DNA from 2 places in the Pseudomonas sp. Leaf58 genome. Region 1 is predicted to be linked to the other one. Evidence: predicted binding sites of a transcription regulator. Region 1 holds the regulator's gene; the other holds the start of a gene.

What was found. Region 1 encodes FliA, which starts transcription of late flagellar genes. Its sites were predicted from a motif close to CTAAAGTTTNNNNNNNNNNNGCCGNTAA; they were not measured.
Region 2: DV532_RS14750 (methyl-accepting chemotaxis protein) is a predicted target of FliA. The motif match lies at 7,482-7,509, and genes of this name have one in related genera.

The regions. Positions count from the first base shown of each region.
Region 1 covers NZ_CP032677.1:3,758,771-3,773,345, reverse strand. Annotated here, with positions in the region: gene flhA (flagellar biosynthesis protein FlhA) at 345-2,474, shown strand; gene flhF (flagellar biosynthesis protein FlhF) at 2,486-3,796, shown strand; gene fleN (flagellar synthesis regulator FleN) at 3,890-4,723, shown strand; gene fliA (RNA polymerase sigma factor FliA) at 4,720-5,460, shown strand; gene DV532_RS17520 (chemotaxis response regulator CheY) at 5,579-5,953, shown strand; gene DV532_RS17515 (protein phosphatase CheZ) at 5,974-6,762, shown strand; gene DV532_RS17510 (chemotaxis protein CheA) at 6,775-9,003, shown strand; gene DV532_RS17505 (chemotaxis response regulator protein-glutamate methylesterase) at 9,050-10,180, shown strand; gene DV532_RS17500 (flagellar motor protein) at 10,180-10,920, shown strand; gene motD (flagellar motor protein MotD) at 10,924-11,781, shown strand; gene DV532_RS17485 (ParA family protein) at 12,003-12,791, shown strand; gene DV532_RS17480 (CheW domain-containing protein) at 12,791-13,663, shown strand; gene DV532_RS17475 (chemotaxis protein CheW) at 13,705-14,184, shown strand; gene DV532_RS17470 (DUF2802 domain-containing protein) at 14,186-14,575, shown strand, end outside.
Region 2 covers NZ_CP032677.1:3,175,636-3,191,704, reverse strand. Annotated here, with positions in the region: gene DV532_RS14790 (DMT family transporter) at 1-252, shown strand, start outside; gene DV532_RS14785 (LysR family transcriptional regulator) at 316-1,218, opposite strand; gene DV532_RS14780 (GNAT family N-acetyltransferase) at 1,309-1,758, opposite strand; gene DV532_RS14775 (NAD(P)H dependent flavin oxidoreductase family protein) at 1,802-3,490, opposite strand; gene DV532_RS14770 (PLP-dependent aminotransferase family protein) at 3,569-5,068, shown strand; gene DV532_RS14765 (LysR substrate-binding domain-containing protein) at 5,211-6,116, shown strand; gene DV532_RS14760 (SDR family oxidoreductase) at 6,206-6,910, shown strand; gene DV532_RS14755 (tetratricopeptide repeat protein) at 6,917-7,315, opposite strand; gene DV532_RS14750 (methyl-accepting chemotaxis protein) at 7,569-9,194, shown strand; gene DV532_RS14745 (potassium transporter Kup) at 9,286-11,127, opposite strand; gene DV532_RS14740 (hypothetical protein) at 11,393-12,139, shown strand; gene DV532_RS14735 (hypothetical protein) at 12,196-12,768, shown strand; gene DV532_RS14730 (hypothetical protein) at 12,843-13,160, opposite strand; gene DV532_RS14725 (transporter) at 13,572-14,360, shown strand; gene DV532_RS14720 (MFS transporter) at 14,384-15,610, opposite strand; gene DV532_RS14715 (universal stress protein) at 15,866-16,069, opposite strand, start outside.

The sequences.
Region 1 (14,575 bases):
GCAAGGCCGCTCCCACATCTGTTTCGGGCCAATCACTCCTGTGCCAGGCGGGTTGCAGCCTTGGTGCATGGCTGGAAATGGATGAAGAGCAGCTTTGCCCCTCGATATCGAAGTGAACAAACAGGCGGACAGAAGAGAACTCACAGGAGTGATTGGCCCGAAACAGATGTGGGAGCGGCCTTGCGCCGCGAAGCGCCGCGCGGGCGGCGCTCGATCTAACAGGCGGTAAAAACCTCAAGGCGAACACCCCGGCTCACACCAGATCCACAAAGTTGGAAGGCTTCTTGCAAAGCCAGCGCCAGACGCCCCTTGTGCGTCAAAGTTTTGCATGAAGAGGACTCGCGGTGGATCGCACTCAGTTAATCAGCAACGCCCGTAACAACCTGGCCGGGCTCGGCCGGGGCAACCTGGGTGTGCCGCTGTTGCTGCTGGTGATGTTGGCAATGATGATGTTGCCGATACCGCCGTTCCTGCTCGACGTGTTCTTCACCTTCAACATTGCCCTGTCGATCGTGGTGCTGCTGGTCTGCGTGTACGCCCTGCGCCCGCTCGACTTCGCCGCGTTCCCCACCATCCTGCTGGTGGCCACGCTGCTGCGTCTGGCCCTGAACGTGGCCTCCACCCGGGTGGTGATGCTGCATGGCCAGGAAGGCCACGGCGCAGCCGGTAAGGTGATCCAGGCCTTCGGCGAGGTGGTGATCGGTGGTAACTACGTGGTCGGTGCCGTGGTGTTCGCCATCCTCATGATCATCAACTTCGTGGTGGTGACCAAGGGCGCCGGGCGTATCTCGGAAGTGAGCGCGCGTTTCACCCTCGACGCCATGCCTGGCAAGCAAATGGCCATCGACGCCGACCTCAACGCCGGCCTGATCGACCAGGCCCAGGCCAAGCACCGGCGTGCCGAGGTGGCACAGGAGGCCGAGTTCTACGGCTCGATGGACGGTGCCAGCAAATTCGTCCGCGGTGACGCCATTGCCGGCCTGCTGATCCTGTTCATCAACCTGATCGGCGGCATGCTGATCGGCATGCTGCAGCACGGCATGAGCTTCGGCGATGCCGGCAAGGTGTACGCCCTGTTGACCATCGGTGACGGTTTGGTGGCGCAATTGCCATCACTGCTGCTGTCCACCGCCGCCGCGATCATGGTTACCCGTGCCTCGGGTTCCGAGGACATGGGCAAGCTGATCAACCGGCAGATGTTCGATTCGCCCAAGGCGCTGGCGGTGTCCGGTGCGCTGATGATCGTCATGGGCCTGGTGCCGGGCATGCCGCACGTGGCCTTCCTCGGCCTGGGCCTGCTGGCCTGTGGCGGCGCCTACCTGGTGTGGAAGAAGCAGCAGAAGACCAAGGTGCAGGCGCAGCAAGAAGCACAGCGCCAGCAGGACCTGCTGCCCTCGCCACAGCGCGCGATGGAGACCAAGGAGTTGGGCTGGGACGACGTCACGCCGATCGACATGATCGGCCTGGAAGTCGGCTACCGGTTGATCCCGCTGGTCGACCGCAACCAGGGCGGCCAGTTGCTGGCGCGAATCAAGGGGGTGCGCAAGAAGCTCTCGCAGGACCTGGGCTTCCTCATGCCTACCGTGCACATCCGCGACAACCTCGACCTGCAGCCCAGCGCCTACCGCCTGACCCTGATGGGGGTGATCCTGGCCGAGGCCGAGATTTACCCGGACCGGGAGCTGGCAATCAACCCAGGGCAAGTGTTCGGCACCCTTAACGGCATTGCCGCGCGCGACCCGGCGTTTGGCCTGGAGGCCGTGTGGATCGATGTCGGCCAGCGCGCTCAGGCGCAGTCGCTGGGCTACACCGTGGTCGATGCCAGTACCGTGGTGGCCACCCACCTCAACCAAATCTTGCAGAAGCACTGCCATGAACTGATCGGCCACGAAGAGGTTCAGCAATTGCTGCAGGTGTTGGGCAAGGCATCGCCTAAACTTGCCGAAGAGCTGGTGCCGGGTGTCATTTCCTTGTCGGGCCTGCTCAAGGTGCTGCAAGCGCTGTTGTCGGAGCAGGTGCCAGTGCGTGATATTCGCAGTATCGCCGAGGCGATCGCGAACAATGCCGGCAAGAGTCAAGATACCGCCGCGCTGGTAGCGGCAGTGCGCGTCGGATTGTGTCGCGCCATCGTGCAAAGCATTGTCGGTGTTGAGTCGGAGCTGCCAGTGATTACCCTGGAGCCAAGGTTGGAACAGATTTTGCTCAATAGTCTGCAAAGGGCCGGGCAAGGTCAGGAAGACGGTGTTCTTCTGGAGCCGAGCATGGCCGAAAAGCTGCAGCGTTCGTTGATCGAAGCGGCCCAGCGCCAGGAAATGCAGGGCCAACCGGCTATTCTCCTGGTCGCCGGCCCGATCCGCGCCATGCTGTCGCGTTTCGGGCGCCTGGCTGTACCGAATTTGCATGTTCTGGCGTATCAGGAAATACCTGACAACAAGCAAGTCACCATCGTTGCCACCGTGGGCCCTAATGGCTGAGGTAGGGGATAATGCAAGTTAAGCGATTTTTCGCCGCCGATATGCGTCAGGCCATGAAGCTGGTCCGTGATGAGCTGGGCGCCGACGCCGCCATCATCGGCAACCGCCGCATTGCTGGCGGTGTCGAGCTGACGGCGGCGCTGGACTACAAGCTGTCCGCCCTGGCCCCGCGGGTGCCCAATGCCGAGCTGGAAGAAGAGCTGCGCAAGACCCATACGCGCATCGCCACTGCCCAGGCCGAGCTGGACCATCGCCCGGACAGCAGCGACAACAACCGCCAATTGTTCGCCGGGCAGCCGCTGACCGCTGCCGAGCCGCTGATCGAGCCGCACGTCGATGCCCCGCAGGCCGCCGCTGCAGCCCCGGCGCAGGCGCCGGTCGACCCGCGCCTGTTCGATGCCATGCGCACCGAGCTGTCGGGCCTGCGCGAGCTGCTGGAAGTGCAGCTCGGTTCGTTGGCCTGGTCCCAACTGCAGGGCAGCAAGCCGCAGCAGGCCACGCTCTGGCGCCGCCTGCAGCGCATCGGCCTGTCCGGCCCGATCGCGCGCGAGCTACTGGACCTGACCGCCGAAATCGAAGAGCCACGCCAGGCCTGGCGCATGCTGCTGGCGCACCTGGCGCGGATGATCGAAATCCCCGAGGTCGAGCCGATCGAAGAGGGCGGTGTGATTGCCATGGTCGGCCCGGCCGGCATGGGCAAAACCACCACCCTGGCCAAGCTGGCCGCCCGCTATGTGCTCAAGTACGGCGCGCAGAACCTGGCGCTGGTGAGCATGGACAGCTTCCGCATCGGTGCCCAGGAGCAGCTCAAGACCTTGGGCCGCATCCTCAATGTGCCGGTGACTTATGTCGACCCGGGGCAGTCGCTGGCGGCGGCGCTGGAGCCGCTGCTGCGCAAGCGCGTGGTGCTGATCGATACCGCCGGTCTGCAGGCCAGTGACCCGGCCCTGCGCATGCAACTGGAAACCCTGGCCGGGCGTGGCATTGCCGCGAAGAACTACCTGGTACTGGCCACCACCAGCCAGAAGCAGGTGCTGACCGCCGCCTACCACAGCTACAAGCGCTGTGGCCTGGCCGGTTGCATCCTGACCAAACTCGATGAAACGGCAAGCCTTGGCGATGTGCTGAGCCTTGCCATCAGTCATGAACTGCCAGTGGCCTATCTGACCGATGGGCCGCGCATTCCGGACGACCTGCACCTGCCGCGGGGGCACCAGCTGATTACCCGTGCGGTCAATGTGCAGCAGCAGGACGAGCCCAGCGAAGAGGCCATGGCCGACATGTTCGCTGATCTCTATCACAACCCAAGGCGAGCGGGTTGATGATGAAGTGTGTGCAAGGTAGCTATGCCAAAGGGTACGCAGAATTGCCCTACGTGTGGCCTGAGTCCCAGCGAGACAAGGTAAAGAACAGACATGGGTAGCATGCATCCCGTACAGGTTATCGCCGTGACCGGTGGCAAAGGTGGCGTCGGCAAAACTAACGTTTCAGTGAACCTGTCCCTGGCGTTGGCTGAGCTTGGCCGCAGAGTCATGCTGCTCGACGCCGACCTGGGCTTGGCCAACGTCGACGTGTTGCTGGGCCTTACCCCCAAACGCACCCTGGCCGATGTCATCGAAGGGCGCTGCGAACTGCGCGACGTGATGCTGCAGGGCCCTGGTGGTGTGCGCATCGTGCCGGCGGCCTCGGGCACCCAGAGCATGGTGCACCTGGCCCCGGCCCAGCATGCCGGCCTGATCCAGGCATTCAGCGAAGTCGGTGACAACCTCGACGTGCTGGTGATCGACACCGCTGCCGGTATTGGTGACTCGGTAGTCAGCTTCGTCCGTGCTGCCCAGGAAGTGCTGCTGGTGGTGTGCGACGAACCCACCTCGATCACCGACGCCTACGCCCTGATCAAGCTGCTCAACCGCGACTACGGCATGAACCGCTTCCGGGTACTGGCCAACATGGCGCAAAGCCCGCAGGAAGGGCGCAACCTGTTCGCCAAGCTGACCAAGGTCACCGACCGCTTCCTCGACGTTGCCCTGCAGTACGTGGGCGCAGTGCCTTATGACGAATGTGTGCGCAAGGCCGTGCAGAAGCAGCGCGCGGTCTACGAAGCCTTCCCCCGCTCCAAGTGTGCGCTGGCCTTCAAGGCGATTGCCCAGAAGGTCGACAGCTGGCCGCTGCCGGCCAACCCGCGTGGCCACCTGGAGTTCTTTGTCGAGCGCCTGGTGCAGCCCACCAGCGCGGGTCCCGTGCTATGAGTGCGAGCGGTTTCAAGATGTACAGCCGGGCATCGAAAGACGCCCAGTACGAGCTGATCGAACGCTACGCCCCGCTGGTCAAGCGCATCGCCTACCACCTGCTGGCGCGTCTGCCGGCCAACGTGCAGGTCGAAGACCTGATCCAGGCCGGCATGATTGGCCTGCTGGAAGTGGCCAACAAATACGACGCCAGCAAGGGCGCCAGTTTCGAAACCTATGCCGGCATCCGCATTCGCGGGGCCATGCTCGACGAAGTGCGCAAGGGCGATTGGGCACCCCGTTCGGTGCACCGTAATACCCGCATGGTCAGCGATGCGATGCGTGCCGTTGAAGCCAGAACCGGTCGCGACGCTAAAGATCATGAAGTTGCTGCCGAACTCCAATTGAGTCTCGATGATTACTACGGGATCTTGAACGATACCCTGGGCAGCCGCCTGTTCAGTTTCGACGACCTGCTGCAGGACGGCGAGCACGAAGGGCTGCATGAGGATGGTGCCAGTGGCCAGGTCGAGCCTGCACGAGGCCTGGAGGACGAGCGCTTCCAGGTTGCCCTGACCGAGGCCATCGCCAACCTGCCGGAGCGTGAACGCCTGGTACTGGCGCTGTACTACGACGAAGAGCTGAACCTTAAGGAAATCGGCGAGGTGCTTGGGGTCAGTGAGTCGCGGGTCAGCCAGCTGCACAGCCAGTGCGCCGCGCGCCTGCGCAGCCGCCTGGGAGAATGGCGGGCGCGTTGAGCCCGCTATCGTTGCAGTCGTTTTCCACGTGCGTTTTCCATGTTGCACCGAATTGATTGAATGCGCGCTCGGGGCCGAGCGCGTTTGAGACTGCTTGGAGGTCTACTTGAACAAAGATATGAAAATCCTCATCGTTGACGACTTTTCGACGATGCGGCGGATCATCAAGAACCTGTTGCGTGACCTTGGCTTCACCAACACGGACGAAGCCGACGACGGCACCACGGCGTTGCCGATGCTGGAAAACGGCCACTACGACTTCCTGGTGACCGACTGGAACATGCCTGGCATGTCCGGCATCGACCTGCTGCGTAAAGTGCGTGCCAGCGACAAGCTGAAAACCATGCCGGTCCTGATGGTGACTGCCGAAGCCAAGCGTGACCAGATCATTGAAGCGGCCCAGGCCGGCGTCAATGGTTACGTGGTCAAGCCGTTCACCGCCCAGGTGCTCAAAGAAAAGATCGAGAAGATCTTCGAACGCGTCAACGGCTGAGTCACGTCAGGGGGCGCGCCATGGAATCATCACAAACCTCTTTGGGCGAGTTCGAATCGACCCTGAAGAAGCATGCCCAGGAGCTGGTCGAGAGCCTGGAGCGGGGCCGTTTTGGCGAGGCGGTACAGCTGATTCACGAGCTGAACCAAACCCGCGACCGCGGTCTGTACCAGGAAGTGGGCAAACTGACGCGCGAGCTGCACAGTGCCATCGTCAGCTTCCAGATCGACCCGACCATGCCCCAGGCTGAAGAGGTGTCGCAGATAACCGACGCCACCGAGCGCTTGTCCTACGTGGTCAAGCTCACCGAGGGCGCGGCTAACCGCACCATGGACCTGGTCGAAGAAAGCACCCCGGTGCTCAACGACCTGGCCAGCGAGGCCAAGGCCTTGAGTACTGATTGGCAGCGCTTCATGCGCCGCGAAGTGGCTGCGCCGGAATTCCGTGACCTGGTCAAACGCGTCGACAGTTTCCTGACGCACAGTGCCGCAGGCAACCGCAAGGTCGCCGGCCACCTCAACGACATTCTGTTGGCCCAGGACTACCAAGACCTGACCGGCCAGGTGATCAAGCGCGTCACCACGTTGGTGACCGAGGTGGAGAGCAACCTGCTGAAATTGGTGCTGATGGCCAGCCAGGTGGACCGCTTTGCCGGCATCCAGCATGACCACGATCAATTGCGCGCAGAAAAAGATCTAGAAAAACATCCGACTCGGGGTGAAGGTCCGCAGATTCATGCCGATAAGCGTGAAGACGTCGTGTCCGGTCAGGACGATGTCGATGATTTGCTGTCCAGCCTGGGTTTTTAAGGAGCACGTTTGATGAGCTTCGGCGCCGATGAAGAAATCCTCCAGGATTTCCTGGTAGAAGCCGGCGAAATTCTTGAGCAACTGTCCGAGCAACTGGTCGAGCTGGAAAGCCGGCCCGACGATGCCGACCTGCTCAATGCGATCTTTCGCGGTTTCCACACTGTAAAAGGGGGCGCCGGCTTCCTTCAGCTGAACGAGCTGGTGGAGTGCTGCCACATCGCCGAGAACGTGTTTGACGTCCTGCGCAAAGGTGAGCGCCGGGTCGATGCGGAACTGATGGATGTGGTGCTCGAGGCATTGGATACGGTCAACAGCATGTTTGGCCAGGTGCGCGAGCGTGGTGACGTGACCCCGGCTACCCCCGAGCTGCTGGCGGCATTGTCACGCCTGGCCGAACCCGGTGCTGCCGAAGCCCCGGCAGCGCCAGAGCCTGCGGCGCCGGCGCCGGTGGCCGAGGCACAGGACATTACCGACAGCGAGTTCGAGCAGCTGCTCGATTCGCTCGATGCGGTCAAGGCGCAAGCCGAAGCCGATGAGCAACTGCAGGGCGAGACCCTCAGCGGCGAAGGCGATGACATCACCGACGCCGAGTTCGAGTCGTTGCTCGACCAGTTGCACGGCAAAGGCCAGTTCAGCGCCGAGGTCGCCGTGCCAGCGGCCACCAGCACGGTGGAAGCGGCCAGCGACGAAATCACCGACGATGAATTCGAGTCGCTGTTGGACCAACTGCACGGCAAGGGCACTTTCCAGGCCGATGCTTTGCCTGCCGTCAAGGCGCCGGCACCTGCCGTGGCCGAGGCCAGTGCAACTGCCGCAGCCAGCGATGAAATCAGCGAGCACGAGTTCGAGGCGTTGCTCGACCAGTTGCACGGTAAGGGCAAGTTCGGCGGCGACGTTGCCGCCGTCGAAGCCCCAACTGCGGCCAAGGTGCAGGCACCTGCTGCGGGCAAAGCCGACCGCCAGCCGGTTGCACAGCCAGCGGCCCCGGCCCCGGCCCCGGCGCCAGCCACCAAGCCGGCCCCAGCAGCGCGCGCGCCAGCACCGGCCGCCGACAAGCATGCAGTCAGCGAAGCGGAAACCACCGTGCGGGTCGACACCGCGCGCCTGGACGAGATCATGAATATGGTCGGCGAACTGGTGCTGGTGCGTAACCGCCTGGTGCGCCTGGGCCTGAACAGCGGCGACGAGGCCATGTCCAAGGCCGTGTCCAACCTCGACGTGGTCACAGCCGACCTGCAGACCGCGGTGATGAAAACCCGCATGCAGCCGATCAAGAAAGTTTTCGGCCGCTTCCCGCGCCTGGTCCGCGACCTGGCCCGGCAGCTGAAGAAAGAGATCAACCTGGAGCTGGTCGGTGAAGAGACCGACCTCGACAAGAACCTGGTCGAGGCCCTGGCCGACCCGTTGGTGCACTTGGTGCGCAACGCGGTTGACCATGGTGTCGAGATGCCCGACGAGCGCGAGGCCGCTGGCAAGGCGCGCACTGGCCGGGTGGTGCTGTCGGCCGAACAGGAAGGCGACCACATCCTGCTGTCGATTTCTGACGACGGCAAGGGCATGGACCCGAACATCCTGCGCGCCAAGGCCGTGGAAAAGGGCCTGATGGACAAGGACGCCGCCGAGCGCCTGAGTGAGTCGGACTGCTACAACCTGATCTTTGCGCCGGGCTTCTCGACCAAGACCGAGATTTCTGACGTGTCTGGCCGTGGCGTGGGCATGGACGTGGTGAAGACCAAGATTTCCCAGCTCAATGGCTCGATCAATATCTACTCGGCCAAGGGCCAGGGCTCGAAGATCGTCATCAAAGTGCCGCTGACCCTGGCGATCATGCCTACCTTGATGGTGATGCTGGCTAATCAGGCGTTCGCCTTCCCGCTGGTCAACGTCAACGAGATCTTCCACCTCGACCTGTCGCGCACCAACGTGGTCGACGGCCAGGAAGTGGTGATCGTGCGCGACAAGGCGCTGCCACTGTTCTACCTCAAGCGCTGGCTGGTACAGGGCCAGGTGCACGAAGAGCAGCATGAGGGCCACGTGGTGATCCTCTCGGTCGGCACCCAACGCATCGGTTTTGTCGTCGATCAACTGGTGGGTCAGGAAGAAGTGGTCATCAAGCCGCTGGGCAAGATGTTGCAGGGCACCCCGGGCATGTCCGGGGCCACCATCACCGGTGACGGTCGCATCGCGTTGATTCTCGACGTCCCGAGCATGCTCAAGCGTTACGCCGCGCGGCGTATTTGATTTCGGTGGCGCACCCTGGCGGGTTGCGCCGCCTAATGGAGTGTTTATGGCAGTCAAGGTCCTGGTGGTGGATGATTCCGGTTTCTTCCGCCGCCGCGTCTCGGAAATCCTCTCGGCGGATCCGACGATCCAGGTAGTGGGTACCGCGACCAACGGCAAGGAAGCAATCGACCAGGCGCTGGCGCTCAAGCCCGATGTCATCACCATGGACTACGAAATGCCCATGATGGACGGCATCACCGCGGTGCGGCACATCATGCAGCGCTGCCCGACGCCGGTGTTGATGTTCTCGTCGCTGACCCATGAAGGCGCCCGTGTCACCCTCGATGCACTGGATGCCGGTGCGGTGGATTACCTGCCGAAAAACTTCGAGGACATTTCGCGCAACCCCGACAAGGTCAAGCAGCTGTTGTGCGAGAAGGTGCATACCATTTCCCGCAGCAACCGCCGTTTCGGCAGCTACGCCAGCCACGCGCCGGTTGCCGCGCCTGCGCCGGCCAGCGGCCACGCCACGGCCAGCAGCCTCAGCAGCCCGGCGCCGGTGCGCCCGCCCGTGCCTGCCCGTGCGCCGGCCCCGGCAGCGGCGCCAGCGCACTCGCCGGCACCCAAGCGCAAGCCTTATAAACTGGTAGCCATCGGCACCTCCACAGGTGGCCCAGTTGCTCTGCAGCGGGTGCTGACCCAGTTGCCAGCCAACTTCCCGGCACCGATCGTGTTGATTCAACACATGCCGGCGGCGTTCACCAAAGCCTTTGCCGAGCGCCTGGACAAGCTGTGCCGCATCAGCGTCAAGGAGGCCGAGGACGGCGACCTGCTGCGCCCAGGCCTAGCCCTGCTGGCACCCGGCGGCAAGCAAATGATGATCGACGGCCGTGGCACGGTGAAGATCTTGCCCGGTGACGAGCGCCTGAACTACAAGCCGTGCGTGGACATTACCTTCGGCTCGGCGGCCAAGTCGTATGGCGACAAGGTGCTGTCGGTGGTGCTCACCGGCATGGGTGCCGATGGCCGCGAAGGCGCGCGCCTGCTCAAGCAGGGCGGCAGCACAGTGTGGGCCCAGGATGAAGCCAGCTGCGTGATCTATGGCATGCCCATGGCCATCGTCAAGGCCAACCTGGCCGACGCGGTGTACAGCCTGGATGAAATCGGCAAGCACCTGGTGGAGGCGTGCGTCTGATGGACGTGCTCAGCCTGATTGGCCTGATCCTTGCCTTTGTTGCCATTGTCGGTGGCAACTTCCTTGAAGGCGGCCATGTCGGCGCCCTGGTCAATGGCCCGGCGGCGCTGATTGTGTTGGGTGGCACCTTGGCGGCGGCATTGCTGCAGTCGCCACTGTCGTCTTTCAAGCGCGCCTTGCAGATTCTGCGCTGGATCCTGTTCCCGCCACGGGTCGACCTGGCTGGCGGGATCGACCGTGTCGTCAACTGGAGCCTGACCGCGCGCAAGGAAGGCCTGCTGGGCCTGGAGGGGGTGGCGGATGCCGAGCCTGACCCGTATGCGCGCAAGGGCCTGCAACTGCTGGTGGACGGCGCCGAGCCGGAAGCTATCCGCAGCATCCTTGAAGTTGACTTTCTGACCCAGGAAAGCCGTGATATCCAGGCCGCCAAAGTGTTCGAGAGCATGGGCGGCTACGCGCCGACCATCGGCATCATCGGTGCGGTGATGGGCCTGATTCACGTGATGGGCAACCTGGCCGACCCGTCGCAGCTGGGCAACGGCATTGCTGTGGCCTTCGTTGCCACCATTTACGGCGTGGCCAGCGCCAACCTGGTGCTGCTGCCGGTTGCCAGCAAACTCAAGGCCATTGTCATGCGCCAGTCGCGCTACCGCGAGATGCTGCTCGAAGGCCTGCTGTCGATTGCCGAGGGCGAAAACCCGCGCTCGATCGAGATGAAGCTGCAAGGCTTCATGGAGTAACCCATGCGCCGTCGACGTCATACCGAGGAACCGGAAAACCACGAACGCTGGCTGGTGTCGTATGCTGACTTCATCACCTTGCTGTTTGCGTTTTTTGTGGTGATGTACTCGATTTCCTCGATCAACGAGGGCAAGTACAAGGTCATTTCCCAGGCGTTGTTGGGGGTGTTCAACGACCCAGAACGCAGCATGAAGCCGATTCCCATTGGTGAACAGCAGCCGCTGAGTGTGCGCCCCGCCGAACCGCTGGTGAAGGACAGCGAGCAGACCGAAGCCGGCCTTGCGGCCACCCATGTCGACCCGCTGAAAACCATCAGCGATGACGTGCGCGATGCCTTTGGCGACCTGATCAATAGCAACCAGATGACCGTGCGCGGCAATGAGTTGTGGATCGAGATCGAGCTCAATTCTTCGCTGCTGTTTGGCAGCGGCGATGCCATGCCCAGCGACAAGGCGTTTGCCATCATCGAGAAGGTGGCCAACATCCTCAAGCCGTTCGCCAACCCGGTGCATGTCGAAGGCTTTACCGACAACCTGCCAATTCGCACCGCGCAGTACCCGACCAACTGGGAGCTGTCGTCGGCGCGGGCGGCAAGCATCGTGCGCCTGCTGGCCATGGAAGGGGTGAACCCGGCGCGCATGGCTTCGGTGGGCTATGGCGAGTACCAGCCGGTGGCCGGCAACGACACGGCTGACGGGCGTGCGCGCAACCGCCGTGTGGTGCTGGTGATTTCGCGCAACCTCGAAGTGCGCCGCAGCCTGACCGGCTCGGGCAGCGCCCATGCCACGCCGGATGCGGCACTGCGCCGGGCTGGCACACAAAGTGCACCGGCAACGCCAGCAACGGTGGTGGGGCAGTAACTCGTCAATTCTCTGTCACCGTTATCGAGTTGATGAGATTGTCGGCGATCCCTGTGGGAGCGGGTTTACCCGCGAAGAAGGCGACACGGTGCATGGCACCGGCTGCGCCGGTGTTCGCGGGTAAACCCGCTTCCACACTGATCGCGCGAGCTTTTAAATTTTTGAGCAAGACAGTTGCCCCCTACAGTGTCCCTGCCAAATCAATAGATAGAGTTTGCTTGATGAGAGTCTGGGCAGTAGCCAATCAAAAAGGTGGCGTCGGCAAGACCACCACTACCATCGCCCTGGCCGGCCTGCTGGCCGAGGCCGGCAAGCGTGTGGTCGTCGTCGACCTCGACCCGCACGGCTCGATGACCAGCTATTTCGGGCACAACCCCGATGCCCTGGAGCACAGCTGCTACGACCTGTTCCTGCACAAGGGTACAGTGCCCGATGGGCTGCCTGGGCAATTGCTGCTGCCCACCAGTGACGAGCGCATTTCGCTGCTGCCGTCGAGTACCGCACTGGCAGTGCTGGAGCGCCAGTCGCCGGGGCAGAATGGCCTGGGCCTGGTGATCGCCAAGAGTCTGGCGCAGCTGTGGCAGGACTTCGACTATGCGCTGATCGACAGCCCACCCTTGCTGGGTGTGCTGATGGTCAATGCTCTGGCAGCCAGCCAGCAGTTGGTGATCCCGGTGCAAACCGAATTTTTGGCGGTGAAGGGGCTGGAGCGCATGGTCGGGACCCTGGCCATGGTCAACCGCTCGCGCAAGCAGGCGCTGCCCTACCAGATCGTGCCGACTTTGTTCGACCGCCGTACCCAAGCCTCGCTGGGCACCCTCAAGCTGCTGCGTGATACCTACGGCCAGCAGGTGTGGCAGGGCTACATTCCGGTTGATACCCGCTTGCGCGATGCCAGCCGCAAGGGTGTCACGCCCTCGCAGTTCGACAGCAAGAGCCGGGGGTTGATCGCCTACCGGGCGCTGCTCAAGCACCTGTTGACCTACAAGACCGCAGCGCAGGTGGCCTGATGACCCAGACCCGGCAAACCAGTACCCGGCCACAAATGGCCCTGCAATCTTACCTCGACGGCCTGCTGCAGGAAGCCACCGAGGCCGAAGAGCTGGTCGAGCCCCCGGCCACGGCGGACGCGTTCGCCGAAGCGGTGCGCGAGGAGCAGACGCGTGATGCCCTGGGGCCGGCCGAGGCCGCTGCCAAGGCTCGACCCTTCGCCGAACCGAAGTTAGCGGTATTGCCCAGCGTATTGCCGGTGCAAGCGCCAGTGGTGGCGGTGGTCGAGCAGAAGCAGGTGGCCGAGGCCACCCTTGCGGTAAAGGTCGTAGAACAAACCGTGGAACCGGCGGTGCCGCTGGTGGATGTGCACCTGCCTGCGCCCAACCTGCCGGAGCCACCGACAACCGTCGATGGCCGCCCGGCCTGGGCGGCCGAGCCGTTCGAATGCCTGCTGTTCGACGTCGCCGGCTTGACCCTGGCGGTGCCGCTGGTGTGCCTGGGCTCGATCTACACCCTGGCCGGCCAGGAACTGACGCCGCTGTTCGGCCAGCCCGACTGGTTCCTCGGCATCCTCACGTGCCAGGCCGGTAACCTGAAGGTGCTGGACACGGCGCGTTGGGTGATGCCCGACCGCTACCGCGAAGATTTTCGCCAAGGCCTGCAATACGTGATTTCCGTGCAGGGCTATGAATGGGGGCTGGCCGTGCATCAGGTCAGCCGCTCGCTGCGCCTGGAGCCGTCCGAGATCAAGTGGCGCAGCCAGCGTGGCCAGCGCCCGTGGCTGGCCGGCACGGTGATCGAACACATGTGTGCACTGCTCGACGTCGCCGCACTGGCCGAGCTGATCGCCAGCGGCGCGGTCAAGCAGATGCATGCCAAACAGAAATGACACCGAACACACCGCCAATGGCGGATTTTGAGGGTAGGGGAATGAAAAAGTCGTCCGCACAAGGTTCTGAAGATCCGATCCTGCAGTGGGTTACCTTCCGTTTGGACAACGAGTCCTACGGCATCAACGTGATGCAGGTGCAGGAAGTGTTGCGCTACACCGAGATCGCCCCGGTGCCGGGTGCGCCAAGCTACGTGCTGGGCATCATCAACCTGCGCGGCAACGTGGTGACCGTGATCGACACCCGCCAGCGCTTTGGCCTGATGCCGACCGAAGTCACCGACAATACCCGTATCGTCATCATCGAGGCTGACAAGCAAGTGGTCGGCATCCTGGTCGACAGCGTGGCCGAGGTGGTGTACCTGCGCCAATCCGAGATCGAGACCGCACCGAACGTGGGTAACGAAGAGTCGGCCAAGTTCATCCAGGGCGTGTGCAACAAAAACGGTGAACTGCTGATCCTGGTCGAGCTGGACAAGATGATGACCGAGGAAGAGTGGTCCGAGCTGGAGAATATCTGAGTTGATCCTAGAGGTTGCTGTCATCTTCCTGGCGTTGGTCTGGGCGCTGAGCCTGTGGTTTTTTCTTAACTACAGCAAGCGCCAGCGCGAGTTGGCCGCGCAGCAGGCCGAGGGCGATGCCCTGCGTGACCAGCGCATCAAGGACCTGGCCAAGCGCCTGGACGATTACCAGAACGGTAACGTGCGCATGGGCGAAGCGCTGCACGAGTTGAGCGTGGCGGTTGCGCCGCTGCCAGACAAAATCCAGCAGCTGGAGCAGCGCGACCCCAGCAATGTGACTTTCAGCCAGGCGGCCAAGCTGGTAGGCATGGGCGCCAGCGTGGCCGAGCTGACCGAAAGCTGCGGCCTGACCCAGGCCGAGGCGGAGCTGATGAGCAAACTGCATCGCGGC
Region 2 (16,069 bases), 580 kb from region 1:
CCACGTTGGGACCATGCGCTGCTGATGCTAGCGCTGGGTGGCTTTGGCATGACTGCGCACCTGCTGCTGACCCAGGCTTTCCGCCATGCGGCACCGGCGTTATTGGCACCGTTCAGCTATTGCCAAATCGTGTTTGCTGGCTTGCTGGGGTTTGTGGTCTACAGCCAGGTGCCAGATACCTTGAGCCTGGTGGGCATCTTGGTGATCTGCCTCAGTGGGCTGGGGGCGGCGTGGATGCAGCGGGCCAAGTAGGCTTTTGCGCTGGCATTGTGTTGCGGCCACCCGGGTAGCCCTTGCTCGATTTATCGCCAGCCCCTACCGCGCCATGAACTGCAGAATGCGTTCACGCAGCCAGCGCTCGGCGGGGTCGTTGTCCTGGGCGCCGCTCCACACCATCGACAGCTCGGCCTCGGTGATGTCGAACGGTGCCGGGTCGGCGCGCAGGCTGCCATCGTCGGCCAGGGCGCAGGCGGCGTAGTCGGGCACCGTGGCGATCAGCTCGGTGTTGCGCAGCAAGGCGCGCAGGCTGCCGAACTGCGGCACCGCCAGCACCACTTTGCGGCAGCGGCCGATGCGCGCCAGGTCGAGGTCGATGTTGCCACTCATGTCGCCCGAGAATGACACCATCACATGCGGCCGCGCGCAGTATTCGTCGAGGCTCAGCGGGCCCGGGCGGTTGTCGGCGCGCAACACCCGCACGCCAATGTCGCGCAGCTTACGGCGTTTGGCGGTGGCCGGCAGGTCGGTGGTGTAGCTTACCCCCACCGAGATTTCGCCGCTGGCCAGCAGCGCTGGCATTAGCAAGAAGTTGGCCCGCCGCACCACCACGCTGGTGTCCGGGGCTTCTTCGCGCAGGGCCTGGAGCAGGGCTGGGAACAAGCCAAACTCGGCATCGTCCGACAGGCCCAGGCGAAACACGTTGCAGCTGTTCGCCGGGTCGAATTCGCGGGCCCGGCTGATGGCAGCGGAGATCACGTCCATGGCAGGCCCCAGTTCGGCGAAGATCTGCATGGCCCTTGGCGTCGGCTCCATGGCCCGGCCGTTGCGAATCAGCAGCGGGTCGTCGAACAGCTCGCGCAGGCGAGCAAGGGCGGCGCTGACGGTGGGTTGAGTGATGAACAGCTTTTCGCCGACCCGGGTCAGGTTGCGTTCGATCATCAGGGCTTCGAACAACACCAGCAGGTTCATGTCGACACGGCGCAGGTCGTTGCGGTTCATGGGGCGCGAGTTCCGGAACAGAGGGCTTGGCGGTGTATTCAAGCATGAGGCGCGGCCTTGTGCCTTGTACGGATGTGCCGGCCGCTCGCCTCAGCCGGGCAGGCGCTTTTCCATTGGCTGATAGACCAGCCCGGCAAACTCGCCCACTTCGCCCGCCAGGGTGAAGCCGTAGCGTTGGTAGGCAGGCACTGACGTCAACGACGCCTTGACCGTCACCACCTCAACCCGGGCATGGCGCAGCGCAGCATTCATCAGGCGCATGCCGATGCCCGTACGTTGCCAGCCCGGGGCGACGAACAGCATCGCCACATGGCGGCCCTCCTTGAGTTCGATCAACCCCGCTATTGCGCCCTCAGATACACAGGCCAGCATCAGGTTGTCGCCCTGCATGCGCTCGGCGAATGCCTGGGCTGCCGCCACCTTGGCGAAGGTTTCCACACCCTGCGCCGACAGCGAGGGGGCGACTGCCTGCATAAATGCATCCATGCACAGTGCACTGGCGTGGGGAAGGTCATCAAGGGTCAGTTTGCGTATCTGCATGGTTGTCGTCCGTGTCTGCAAGCAGGGTTGGACAGTGTGCCGATTACGCTGCCGTTGCCGCAACCGGCCTGGCTTCACCGATCAGGATGTCTTCAAAAAACGCCCCAACGGGTTCGCTGGGGTGGCACAACTGGATCTCCAGTACCCATACCACCTCGCTCGGGACGATTTCCACCTCGGCCAGTTTGTCCTGCCCATACAACACATGCGGGAAGTCGGCAATGCGGTGCCCGGCCAGGTTGCGCTCCAACTGCCAGCCTTTTGCTTGGGCGCTGCGCTCGGCGAAGTCATACAGCTCACGCCCGGTCAGGCCGCGGCCCCAGGCCTGGCGGGTTTCGTCGAACACCTCATGCAAGGCCTTGACGCAGGCGTGGTGCAGGTCGCGCTCGCCAAACACGAAGGTGTCGCCATAGTCGCCTTCATAGCCATCCCACACTGGGCCGACGTCGACCACGACGATGTCTGAGGGGCGTAATACACGCTGCAGATCGATGCCTTGGCGGGGCGTGCGCACAGTATCGTCGCCAAAGCGGATATAGGTGGGGTGCCAGGTGTGTGATGCACCCATCGCTTGCAAGGTTTGCGCGGCCATCTCCAGTGCCTGGGCGGTGGTCATGCCGACATGGAGCTGGCTGGCGATCGCCGCCACCGACCGTACCGACTGCTCGCGGGCCGCGAGCATGCCGTCCAGCGAGTAGCGCGGGCCGACTTTCTCCAGCACTGGGTGCAGGGTGTTGGCCGCAGAAGCCTCGGGTACTAATGCACCGCTGGCAACGAAAGCCTCGGCGACAAAACGATGGGGCTGCAGGCCTGCCGCCAGGCACTGCTCGCGAGCCTGGCTGATCATCGCCGGGTTGCCGCAGGCATACACCTGGGTGTCGGCCCAGCGATGGGCCTGGGCCAGCGCCACCTGCTGCACCCGCGCCTGGCCCGCCAGCACCGGGTGCCAGCGAAAGCGTGAGTGCGTGCGGCTGGCCTGGTCGAGAAACGCACGGTCATAGAAGTCGGCGGTGGTTTTGCCGCCCCAGTACAACGTGACCTCGGCATCACTTGCCAAGGCGGTCAGCAGCAATGGCTTGATGCCGGCATAACCTGTACCGGTGGCGAACAGCACCAGGGGCCGGTGGTCATCGTGCTGCCAGGTGCAGGCACCCACCGGCCCTTCAAGTTTCAAGCTGTCACCGGCTTGCAGGGTTGGCAGCAGGCGTTCGGTAAACAGGCCGCCAGTGACCTTGCGGATGTGAAACACCAGCTGCCCTTGGGCCTGGGCGGGCAGGTTGGCGATGGAGAAACAGCGGCTGTCGCCGTTGTCGAGGCGAAAGCGTACGTATTGGCCAGCCCGTACTTCCAGCGGCTGTGCCGGCCGCAGCACCAACTCGATGATATCAGCGCTCAGTTCCCGCTTGCCCAGAACCTGGGCGTAGGTCTCCAGTGCTGGGGTTTCCAGCGACCAGCCGGGGATCTCCAGGCGCATGTCGCTGCAGGCATGGCTTTGGCACAGCAGCATTTCATCAGCGGCCAGGGGGTAGCAGGGGGCGGGCACGTCCGCCGCCCGCTGCTTGTCCTGATACTGCCCCGATACCACCTTGACCTTGCATGACCCGCAGGCGCCACGACGGCAAGAGAAAGGCACCGGCAGGCCGCTGGCGAGCATGGCATCGAGCAGCAACTCCTGGCTGGCTTCGAAGGTTTTGCCCGAGGGCGACAATTCAATGACGTGGCGGCTTTGCATGTACACCTCTGGGCAAATGGAGGTTGGATTGTTGCTATAGTCCAGGACCCGTAGAACCTCCAGTTTTGGTTAATTCACATGGTCCAGCTTCGCAAATGGCAACCGCTGCTCAAGCTCGACGGTGCGCAGCCGCAGGCTACGTACCGGCAGATTGTTGAGGGCCTGGTGGCCGCGATCAGCGAAGGCCGCCTGCGCCCAGGCACGGCGTTACCCGGCACGCGGGAAATGGCGCAGCTGCTGAACGTCAATCGCAAGACGGTGATCCTTGCCTACGAAGAAGCCGAGACCAAAGGCTGGCTGGAAAGCGTGCAGCGCCGGGGCACCTTCGTCAGTCGGCAACTGGCCGCTGGCAGCCTGCCCGAGCCTGGTGCCGCGCGGCCCTTTGCTCTGGCGCTGCAAGAGGAGCCCGCCGTGGCCTACTTTACGGCCAACCAACAAGCTGCCGCGCAGCAGGGCCGGCCGGGTGCGTTGTTCTTCGACAATGGCGCCTGCGACCACCGCCTGTTGCCGCAGGCGGTGTTGCACCGCTATTACCGCAATGCCTTGCGCAACAGTTTCGCTACCAACAGCGTGCGCCATGGCAGCGAGTGCAGCAGCCGCTACCTACGCAGCGCCTTGGCCGACATGTTGCGGCACAACCGCAGCCTGAACGTTGGCGCCGAGCATATCTGCCTGACCCAGGGCGTGCAGATGTCGCTGTACCTGGTGGCCAGTGTGCTGCTCAAACCTGGTGATGTGGTGCTGGTCGAGCGCCTGAGCTATCCGCCAGCGTGGGAAATCTTTCGCCAGTTGGGCGCCCAGTTGGTCACCGTGGGCCTGGATGACGAGGGCTGCCGGGTTGATCAAATCGATGCATTGTGCCGGCAGCACAAGGTGCGAATGTTGTACATCACACCCCATCACCAGTTCCCGACCACGGTCAGCCTGCCTGCTGGGCGGCGGCAGCAGTTGTTGGAGCTGGCGCGGCAGCACGACGTTTGCGTGGTCGAGGAAGACTACGACCACGAATACCACTATGCCGGGCGGCCTTATTTGCCGTTGGCCAGTGACCGTCAGCAGCGGCATGTGATTTACATCGGCTCACTGTCCAAGTCTTTGGGCAGTACCTTCCGCTGCAGCTTCATCGTGGCGCCAGCCCAGGTGGCTGCGGTGCTCGAGCGCAGGGCGACCTTGACCTTGGGGCAGGGCGATGCGGTGATGCAGCGGATGCTGGCGGACTTGATCAGCGATGGCGAGTTGAAGAAGCACTTGCGACGGGTTGCTCGAACGTATCGTCAGCGTCGGGAGACCCTGTTGGCGTGTTTGCAGGATGCCTTTGGTGACCAGGTAACCGTGCGCGAACCTGAAGGCGGGTTGGCGCTGTGGGTGAAGTTTGACGACGCGATCGATGTCGACCAGTTGGTGGGCAAAGCGTTGGAGTTGGACTTGGTGGTGCGCAGTGGTCGGCAGTTTTCCCCGTTTGGCCATGCGGAAAATGCCTTGCGCCTTGGTTTTGCCTCGCTGGATACGGATGAAATCCGCCTGGCCACCCTGCGCCTGGCTCAGGCGGCGAGGGCGATTGCAACGGCAGTCCTTTAACACCGGCCCTGCCGATGCCAGGCCCCGCGGCGCCTGCGTGGCTGGCTTGCCCGCTGCCTCAGGGGCAAACCATCGACTTCCCGGGGCGATGAGGTTAGCCTCGGCGTAATGCTGCTGGTCAGCCAATAGAAAAATCATCGCCATGCCTGCAGGTTTCCCCGGCTTACCCTCACTCAATGCGCTGCGCATGTTCGAAGTGGTGGCGCGCCACTTGAACTTTCGCCTGGCGGCCGAGGAGCTTGGTGTCACCCAGGCGGCCGTCGCCCAGCAGATTCGCGGGCTGGAGGCCGGGCTGGAGGTACGCCTGTTCGAGCGCTTGCCGCGCGGCCTTGGCCTGACCGATGCCGGCCACGCGTACAGCACCAGTGTGCGCAGCGCCCTGGCGATGATCGATGAGGCCACACGGCTGTTGCGCCCGGCGCCATCCCACCTCACCGTCAGCGTAACGCCAACCTTTGCTTCAAAATGGCTGATTCCCAAACTGGGCCATTTTGCCGAGCGTAACCCCGAGATAGACCTGCGGGTGTTGGCCACCGACCGGCTTTCGCATTTTCATACCGATGGGGTCGACCTGGCCGTGCGTTATGGGCAGCCGCCGTTTGGCGCCGGGCTTAATGCAGAGTTGCTGATGGAGCAACCGGTGGTGGCGGTGGCCAGCCCGGCGTTGTTGGCACAAGTGGGCTGGCCCGAGGGTTTTGCCGACTTGCAACGCTACGTGGCGTTGCACGATGCGCACAACTTCTGGCCGCAGTTCTGCGCCGAAGTGTTCCCAGGCCATCCGGCACCTGGTGCGAAGACCGTGCGCTTCAACCAGACCTCGCTGGCCATTGAAGCCGCCATTGGCGGCCAAGGCATCACCCTCGCCAGTCTGGCTTTCGTCAACGACGACATCGCCGCGGGCCGGCTGGTGCAGGTGTTCCCCCAGCAACTGCGGTTGGACAAGGCGTTCTACCTGGTGTGGCCGCGCAAGGGGCAGCCGCCTGTGGCCCTGCAGGTCGTCAGGGCGTGGCTGAAGATTCAGGCTGGCGAAAGAAAATCTACTGGCTAGGCATCGCCCTGCTGCCTCCCTCCGCGCCGGTGTGGCTGCTAGTGTGAATGCACGTGCAAACACCTGGTTTCATCGCCGAAGGAGGCAATATGTCTGTGGAAAAAGTAGCCATCATCACCGCCGGTGGCAGCGGCATGGGCGCAGCAGCGGCACGCCGCCTGGCTGCAGACGGCTTCAAGGTCGGTATCTTGTCGTCCTCGGGCAAGGGCGAAGCGTTGGCCGAGGCGCTGGGCGGTATCGGCATTACCGGTAGCAATCAGTCGGTCGAGGACCTGCAGCGGCTGGTGGATGCCGTGGTCGAAAAGTGGGGACGCGTCGATGTGCTGGTCAACAGCGCCGGCCATGGCCCGCGCGCACCGATCCTGGAGATCAGCGACGAAGACTGGCACAAGGGCATGGACACCTACCTGCTCAATGTCATCCGCCCGGCACGCCTGGTGACGCCGATCATGCAGCGGCAGAAGGGCGGGGTAATCATCAACATCTCCACCGCCTGGGCATTCGAACCCAACGAAATGTTCCCCACCTCGGCGGTGTTCCGTGCCGGCCTGGCCGCGTTCAGCAAGATATTCGCCGACACCTACGCGGCGGACAACGTACGCATCAACAACGTATTGCCCGGCTGGATCGATAGCCTGCCGGCTACCGAGCAGCGCCGCGACAGCGTACCGCTCAAGCGCTATGGCAGCAGCGAAGAAATTGCCGCGACCATTGCGTTTCTGGCCAGTGCAGGAGCGGCCTATATCACCGGGCAAAACATCAAGGTCGATGGCGGCCTGACGCGCAGTGTCTGACCGCCATTAGTGCGCAGCGGTCGGCAGCAGGCCTGAGCGCTGGGCATTGCGCGCGGCCTCAATCAGCTGCAGGTTGCGGTTGCGCAAAGCATGGTTGGCGCCAACCCGCAGGTTGGAGCGCAGCGCCAGGGTTTGTGCCTGTTCATACTGCCCTTGCTGAAGGCGCAAAACGCCCAGGTAGTGCAGCGTCGCCGGGTTGTTCGGCTGAATGTGCAGCGCGCGCTCCAGGGTGGCCGCTGCCTGGTCCAACTGCCCGTCGGCATACTGCTGCGAGGCCGTTTCGATCAGTACGGTCGAGGCACTGTTGCTGCGTGCCGGCGCATAGCGCTCGCCGGCCAGTGCGACCTGTGCCGTGACTGCGCTGAACAACAAGAGCAAAGCTGGCAGAACGGGTGCACTGGGCATTGGCAGTAGACTCGACAGGGCTTGGGCAAGCCCCTGGCCGGAGGGCGAGGGGATGCTATCGACCCAAGCGCAGCGTTGAAGTTCCCGCTTGGATAGGGGGGGGCTTTTCCGCAGCCTGTGGTTGGCAACATCTGTTCGGTTACCGCACATAACCACACCCCGCCGCCTCAAGCCTGCGCCTGTACCTCCGATAGCAGCACACCCACCGTCGAATCATCGACCAGAAGTGGTGCCAACAAGGAGTACTGCCTGCATGCTTGCCAACCTGAAGATCCGTAGCGGAATGTTCTGGGTGCTGTCGCTGTTCAGCCTGACCCTGCTGTTTTCGACCGTCAGTGCCTGGCGGGCAGCGGTGGGCAGTGACCAGCAGATCACCGAACTGGACCAGACCGCACACCAGTCGGACCGGTTGAACAATGCGTTGCTGATGGCGATTCGCGCCAGTGCCAATGTGTCCTCTGGCTTCATCGAGCAGTTGGGCGGCCATGAGGAAAGTGCGAACAAACGCATGGCGCTGTCGGTTGAGCTGAACGACAAGAGCCAGCAACTGGTGAACGCGTTTGTCGAAAACACCCGTGAGCCTGCACTCCACGCGCTGGCCGCCGAATTGCAGGCCACCTTCGGCGAGTACGCCAAGGCGGTTGCCGGGCAGCGTGAGGCCACCCGTCAACGCTCGCTCGAACAATACTTCAAGGTCAACACCGACGCCGGCAATGCCATGGGCCGGTTGCAGGCCTTGCGCCAGCAGTTGGTCGGGGCATTGAGTGAGCGCGGCCAGCAGATCATGCTGGAATCCGACCGGCGCCTGGCCCGAGCCCAGCTGCTGAGCCTGGCGCTGCTGGGCGTGACAGTGTTGCTGGCAGTGCTGTGCTGGGCCTTCATTGCCCAGCGCGTGCTGCTCCCGTTGCGCGAAGCAGGTCGGCATTTCCAGCGCATTGCCGGCGGCGATTTGAGTATGCCGGTGAACGGGCAGGCCACTAACGAGATCGGCCAGCTGTTCCATGAACTGGAGCGCATGCAGCAGAGCCAGCGCGACACCCTTGGGCAAATCAACAGCTGTGCCAGGCAATTGGACGCAGCCGCCACGGCGCTGAACGCAGTCACCGAGGAAAGCGCCAACAACTTGCGCCAGCAGGGCCAAGAGCTGGAGCAGGCCGCCACTGCCGTCACCGAAATGACCACGGCCGTAGAGGAGGTTGCGCGCAACGCCATCACCACTTCGCAGACCACCAGCGAATCCAACCAGCTGGCCGCGCAAAGCCGTCGGCAAGTCAGCGATAACATCGATGGCACCCAGGCCATGACCCGCGAGATCCAGACCAGCAGCGCGCACCTGGAGCAACTGGTCGGGCAGGTGCGGGATATCGGTAAAGTGCTGGAGGTGATCCGCTCGGTGTCCGAGCAAACCAACCTGCTGGCGCTCAATGCCGCCATCGAGGCCGCTCGCGCGGGCGAAGCGGGGCGCGGTTTTGCGGTGGTGGCGGATGAAGTGCGGACACTGGCCTACCGCACGCAACAATCGACCCAGGAAATCGAGCAGATGATCGGGCGTGTGCAGGCGGGCACCGAAGCGGCGGTAGCCTCGATGCAAGCGAGCACCAGCCGCGCCCAGTCGACCCTGGACGTCACCCTGGCCTCGGGGCAGGTGCTGGAGGGTATCTACAGCGCGATCGGCGAGATCAACGAGCGCAACCTGGTAATTGCCAGTGCCGCCGAAGAACAGGCCCAGGTGGCGCGGGAAGTGGACCGCAACCTGCTGAACATCCGCGAGCTTTCGACATCCTCGGCAGCGGGGGCGCAGCAGACCAGCGAAGCGAGCAAGGCACTGTCCGGGTTGGTAGGAGAGATGACGGCGTTGGTGGGGCGGTTCAGGGTGTGAGCCTGTAATAGGCCCGCTCCCACTTCAGTTCATCGTTCGTGCTTCGTTCTTGGCATGGGCAGCATCTGACCCCGGCCCCCAGCATGACCGCTCAAATCTCGACCTGAGTGCCCAGCTCGATGACCCTGTTCAGCGGTAGCTGAAAGTACTTGAGGTTGCTGTTGGCATTCTTCAGCAAAAAGGCGAACAGGTGCTCGCGCCAGCGGGCCATGCCCATTTGCTTGCCGGCGATGACTGTCTCCCGGCTAAGAAAATAGGTAGTGCGCATGGGGCCGAACTGCAGGTCCGTTCGCTGGCAGCGGCTTAACGCCAGCGGCACGTCGGGTTCCTCCATAAAGCCGAAATGCAGGCTCACACGGAAAAAGCCGTCACCAAAGGCCTCGACTTCGCAGCGTTTGCCCGCGCTGACCCGTGGCTCATCTTCGAACACCACGGTCAGCAGCACGATGTGTTCATGCAGTACCTGGTTGTGCAGCAGGTTGTGCAGCAAGGCGTGTGGCACCGCCTCGGGCCTGGCGGAGAGGAACACGGCGGTGCCGTTCACGCGGTGCGGCGGCTGGGCTTGGAGGCTGGTGATGAACAGCTGCAGCGGCAGCGAACTCTCGTCCAGCCGCTCGACGATGAGCCTGCGCCCGCGCTTCCAGGTCGTCATCAAGGCGAACAGCGCCACCCCGGCAATCACCGGAAACGCCCCGCCCTGCACGATCTTCGGCGCATTGGCGGCAAAATATAGGCTGTCAACCAGTAGCAACGCCAGCAGCATCGGCAGCGCCAGCCAGCGCGGCGCCTTCCAAAGCAGCAGCACCACCGCCGAGGCCAGCATCGTGGTAATCAGCATGGTCCCGGTCACGGCCACGCCATAGGCTGCCGCAAGTGCGCCGGACGACTCAAAGCCAACCACCAGCAGCACCACGCCAACCATCAGGGCCCAGTTAACCATGCCAATGTAGATCTGCCCCTGTTCCTCGCTGGAGGTGTGCTGAATGAACATGCGCGGCACATAACCCAGTTGGATAGCCTGACGTGTCAAGGAGAACGCGCCGGAAATCACCGCCTGGGACGCGATGATGGTGGCCAGGGTGGCTAACCCGATCATCGGCAACAGCGCCCATTCAGGCACCAGCAAATAAAAGGGGTTGCGCACCGCCTGCGGGTTATCGAGGATCAACGCGCCCTGACCGAAGTAATTCAGCACCAGGCCGGGCAGCACCAGCAGGAACCAAGCCCGCGCAATCGGTTTTCGGCCAAAGTGCCCCATGTCGGCGTAGAGCGCTTCGGCGCCGGTCAACGCCAGCACCACCGCACCCAGAATCGCCACGCCCATGCCGGGGTGCAGCAGAAAAAACTTCACTGCCCAAGCCGGGTTGAGCGCCTGCAGCACTTCCGGGCGCTGGACGATGCCATGCAGGCCCAGCGCCCCCAGCACAATGAACCACAGCACCATGATTGGCCCGAACAGAATGCCGATGCGCGCGGTGCCGTGCTTCTGGATCAGAAACAGCGCCACCAGCACCACCACCGATAGCGGCACCACCCAATGCGCGATCCCGTCGAAAGCCAGTTGCAAGCCTTCAACGGCCGACAACACGGAAATCGCCGGGGTGATCATGCTGTCACCGTAGAACAGCGCGGCGCCGAACAAGCCGAGCAGCACCAGCACTCTGCCCAGCCGCGGGTAGGGCGCTGCCGCCCGATGCGCCAAAGCCGTCAGGGCCATGATGCCGCCTTCGCCCTGGTTGTCAGCGCGCAGAATGAACAGTACGTACTTGAGCGACACCACCCACAGCAACGACCACAACACCAGCGACAACACACCGAGCACCCCGGCCGTGTTGGCCTGCACGCCATAGTGCCCGGCGAATACCTCTTTGAGGGTGTATAGCGGGCTGGTACCGATGTCGCCATACACCACGCCGACAGCGGCCACCAACATGCCGATGGGCCTGGATTTACGGGGAAGGGATTGATTTGCGGTGACGGCGGACTGGCTCACGAAGGGCTTCTCTGGGCAGACGGGTAGTGGTGCATGCCATCCCTGAGCATTGCGCGCCCAGTATTCCTTCAGGTTGTGTGCCCAGCCGTAAAAAGTGCGTAAAAAATCAGCCGGCGCCCTGGCCGAATAGAGCGAAGAAAAACCGACAGGGCAGGTAAAGGCATCCTATGCTGCTTTCGACGACTTCATTGCGCATGAGAGTATCGTGAACCGGACTTTCCCTATCCTTGGTACCTGTTTTTCATTACTTACATCGCTGGCCGGCTCAGCGTTCGCTGAAACGCCGCAGTCCTTTCGCCAAACCCCGCTCTACGAGCTTCGCGCCACCGCCACCGGGCCGCAATGCGTGCAGTCGGCTGCTGGTTTGCCGGCCTCTATCTGGACCCCTTCCAGCGACTACCAGGCGCACACGTCGATGTTATTCGAGGAAGGCAATGTGCTTGTGCTTTCTGCCGTGCACAAACCCTCCGGCGAGCATGTTTCCCATCGTTTTTACAAGCGCAGCGAGCTTTGCCAACAGGACCTGCAACGCAAGCCCGAAACCACGTCGCTGACCAAGACGGCTGGCGGCGATGGCCTGACGTATGTGCAACGGTTGCAGCGCGATTACGCTGCGCGGCTGCATTTCAGCTCGGCCCAGGCCGAGCGCGCGGTCAAGGCTATCAATATCGACTGCCGCGCCATGGACGGCCGCTACTTGCCGTTGCACAACGCGTTGCTGGCGCGGCTGGAAAACGCCAATGAGCCGAACGCCTGGGTCGAGACACGCGTTGCCAGTTCAGGCACCGGGCTGAAGGTTTACGACAGCGTCCATGTGCGAAATGACAAGGCGCAACAGCCGCAGCTTATTTTCGAGGTTAATGAGTGGGGCGCAGTCACCCAGCACGGCGTACGCAGCGATGCGCTAGAAAAGGCCTGCTTCGGGACTTACGGGCCCATTTGGCAATTTTGATACCCAGGCCCACGATTGTTGTGCTGCCTGCGATTAATCACCGGAGAAGTTGGCCTATGAAACTTACGCATTGCCCTGTACGTATTGTTGCCTTGGTGTCGCTGGTGAGTGCCAGCTTGGCCGCCCTTGCTGGCGAATTGCCGTTGGCCAGCGACGCCGTGAGCGAGCGCTTTGAAACCCGGGTATTGGCTGTCGATAGCGCCAAGCACCAAGTCACCATCGAAGGCCTCGACAAGCGCCCGGTCGCACTCCAGCTTACCGACCAGGCCAAGGCTGCGCGAAACCTGCAAGTGGGCGATAAGGTAGATATGCGTATCACCCGCTCGATCGATTACGTACTCGACACCCGCGTCGAGGGGGCGCCAAGTGTCAGCAATGATGCCTGGGTCAACCGCGCCGACCCCGCCGGCCTACCGGGCGGAGAGTTGTACAGCACCGTCAAGGTCACTTCCAAAATTACCCACATTGACCCGCCCAACCACCGGGTGACGGTGCTCAAGCCAGACGGCAACGAGCAGGTCATCACGGTGAATGACCCCAAGGGGCGGGCGTTGATCCCCCAACTGCAGGTAGGGCAGACGGTTGATGCGATTCACACCGAAGTGTTGAAAGTGGAGACCTCACGGTAAACCTGCTACCGCGGGCCGCCTGTGGTGTGAAGCACCGGGGCGGTTATGCCACCCCGGTGCGGCTTCAGCAGGGTTTAGCGGTCCTGGTCCCGCTGTGGGTTATCGCTTTGCGATTGTTGGCCGCCCATGCGGTCTTTATCGGTCTGGTTCTGCTTGTCAGTCACGTTCTGCCCAGACTGGCCGCCTTTGCTGCCGGTATCGCGGGAGCGATCCCAGTCCTTGTTCATCTTGTCTTCAGGCTTTTGCCCAGCCTGGCTACCGCCCTGTTGCTGCTGATTGGGCATGCCTCCCCCCGCGCCCTGGCCGCCTTGTTGGCCAGTACCGGTGGTGTTGCTGCCCATGCCAGTGTTGGCATTGCCTTGGTTGCCGCCCTTGTCTTGATTGTTAGCCATGATCGGTTACCTCAAGTCAGACACAGGAAGTTCTGTGTGTAGGTACGACTGCGGCTAGCGTCGAGTAGGTGCATGTAAGTGCGGCTTTTCGGATAAGCGAGACTAAACGCCAGTGCTTGAGACTGCGTGGCACTAAATGCCGAGGTGCAGCATGGCCCTCCCCGGGGGCTGCGGCGGATTGGCCACAGCCCAGGCTATTTGTAGGCCAGATGGCTGCACGTCAACTACAACAATACAGAGATCTCGGGCCTGACAGGAAGCGAGCGAATGTGGATGAAACACAAGCGGTGCGTTGCCAGGCTGTTTCGCTGTACCTGCGCATCGCTCATCGTCCTAGCCCACAGCACTTTCGCGGAAGATCTTGAGCCCAGGTCTTACGCCAATACGCCGGTCGGTATCAATTTCCTGCTCATGGGCTATAGCGACCTGCGCGGTAGCGTAACGGCCAACCCCTCAGTGCCGCTTGAGGATGCCAAGCTCGACATCAAGACCGTGGTGTTCGCCTTTGCCCGGTCCGTAGACGTTTGGGGCCGTTCCGGAAAGTTCGATATCGTCGTGCCCGAGGCCAGGTTGACCGGCTCGGCGCTGTTCGCCGGTGAACCCAGGGAGCGTGAGGTCAGCGGCTTGATCGACCCACGGGTGCGTTTTTCGGTCAACCTGTATGGCGCCCCGGCGCTGTCCCTGGCGGAGTTTCCCAGCTATCACCAGGATGTGATTATCGGCACCAGCCTGGCGATTACCGCGCCGCTAGGCCAATACGACTCCAGCAGGTTGGTGAATCTGGGCAACAACCGCTGGTCGTTCAAACCGGAAATTGGCATTTCCAAACGCTTGGGGCCCGTGACCCTGGAGTTATCGGGTGGGGCCACCTTTTACACCGACAATGACCGCTACCTAGGCGACCGCACCTTGTCCCAACGCCCGATGTACCAGACGCAGGTGCACTTTATCTATGCCTTTGACAACGGCGTATGGGCCTCGCTGGACGGTACCTATTTCGCCGGCGGGAGCACCTCTGTCGATGGGTTGGGGAACCACGACTTTCAGGAAAACACCCGCTATGGCGGCACCCTCACGCTGCCGTTGAATCGCAGGCACTCAATCAAGCTGTTTGCGAGCGAGGGTGCTCATACCCGTACCGGTAGCGACTACGATGTCGCTGGCATTGTCTGGCAGTACCGCTATGGCGGCGGGATTTGATACCCAGGGCCAAGCCACATCCGTCAGCCAGGTTGGGCTGCCAGGCTGTTGCTGACGTTGCGCCCCAGCAGCAGCACCGTGGCGAAACCGCAACCCACCAAGGCCGTGGCCAAGCTCAACAGTACCGAGCTGCCCAGCTGGTCGACGATCCGCCCACCGAAGAACGAACCCAAGGCAATGATCACCTGGAACATGGCGACGAATAGCGGCATGCCGCGTTCGACATCTTTGGGTGCGACGACAAACATCCAGATGCTGGCGCAGGCCGGGAAGGCGCCGAAGGCAAAGCCCCACAGCCCGATCAGCATCGCGGCGCCGGTCATGCCGGTGGCGAAGTGGGGGAACAGCGCGGTGCTGGTGCCGATCATTAGCGCAACCAACAACAGGGTGTGGCGTACGCTTCGGTTGGCGGCGAAGCCGGCAAAAATATTGCCGACTACCCCGGCTACGCCATACAGCAGCAACAGTGAGCCAATGGTCGGCCCATCGAAACCGGAGCTTTGTTTGAAGAACGGCGCGACATAGGTGTAGGCGGCAAAGTGCGCCAGGCCGATCAGCAAGACGGCAATCAGGCCAACCCGGGCTTGTGGGTTGATGAACAAGGCCGGCAGGTCGCTGATGCGGATTGCCTTGTCCGGGGTGAGCCGCGGCAGCAGCAGCACCTGCGCCAGTAGCACCGGTACGCCCAGTAGCGCGGTAACCAGGAAGGTCATGCGCCAGCCCATCAGGCCACTTAGCCAAGTGCCGACCGGCACGCCCAGCACGGTGGCCAAGGTGACACCGACCATGATGATCGAGGTGGCCTGGGCCACGCCCACGCCCTTGGGCGCCAGGCGGCTGCTGAGGGCGATGGCCGTGGCCCAGAAACCACCGATACTGATGCCCAGCAGCACTCGGCCGAACAACAGCAGGCTGAAGTCGCTGGCGTAGGCCACCACCGAGTTGGCGATGATCATGATCAGGGTCAGGGTAATCAGCAGGTAGCGACGGTCCAAGGCGCCAATACCCACCGACAGCAATGGGGCGGCGAGGGCGGCCATGATGCCGGGCAGGGTCACCATCAAGCCGGCCTGGCCTGCACTGATACCGAGGTCGCTGGCGACATCGTTGAGTACGCCCACCGGCAGGAACTCGCTGGTCACCAGGGCGAAGGCACCGACGGCGACTGAGAGAATCGCCAGCCACTGCTGGCTGACGCTCTGTTGATTATGTTCGGGAAGGCCGCGACGGGCCTGGCTGGCACTTGGCATGGTAGTGGATTCCAAGGGGGATGCCGCCTGTAGCAGGCGTAAGAGCGGGGGAGATTCGGGGGGGATTATAGGGGGCCTGTCTGCCAGGCCAACAAGCAGGCCGCTCGATAGTAATCATCAGCGCCATCGATTGAACGCCCTGCGCAGAGCGCCTGCTGCTATGCAGGTAACGCCTGGGCCGCTTGGCGGCCCTTCTGGGTGTAGCGCGTGGGCGTCGCTGGAGGACACATAAGCGTCCCCCGCATCACCTGAAACCTAAGGCGTCACCAGCACATCACACTGGGATTCGTTCAGCACATGCTTGGTGACGCTGCCAATCAGCAGCTCTTCAAGCGCACTTTCCCCTTGCTTGCCAACCACGATCAGGTCGCATTCCAACGCTTGCTCCTGCTCGGCAATCCGCCAGCTAGGGTCACCGTGCACGACGATTTGCCGCGCATCGCTCACTGCGGCTGTTTC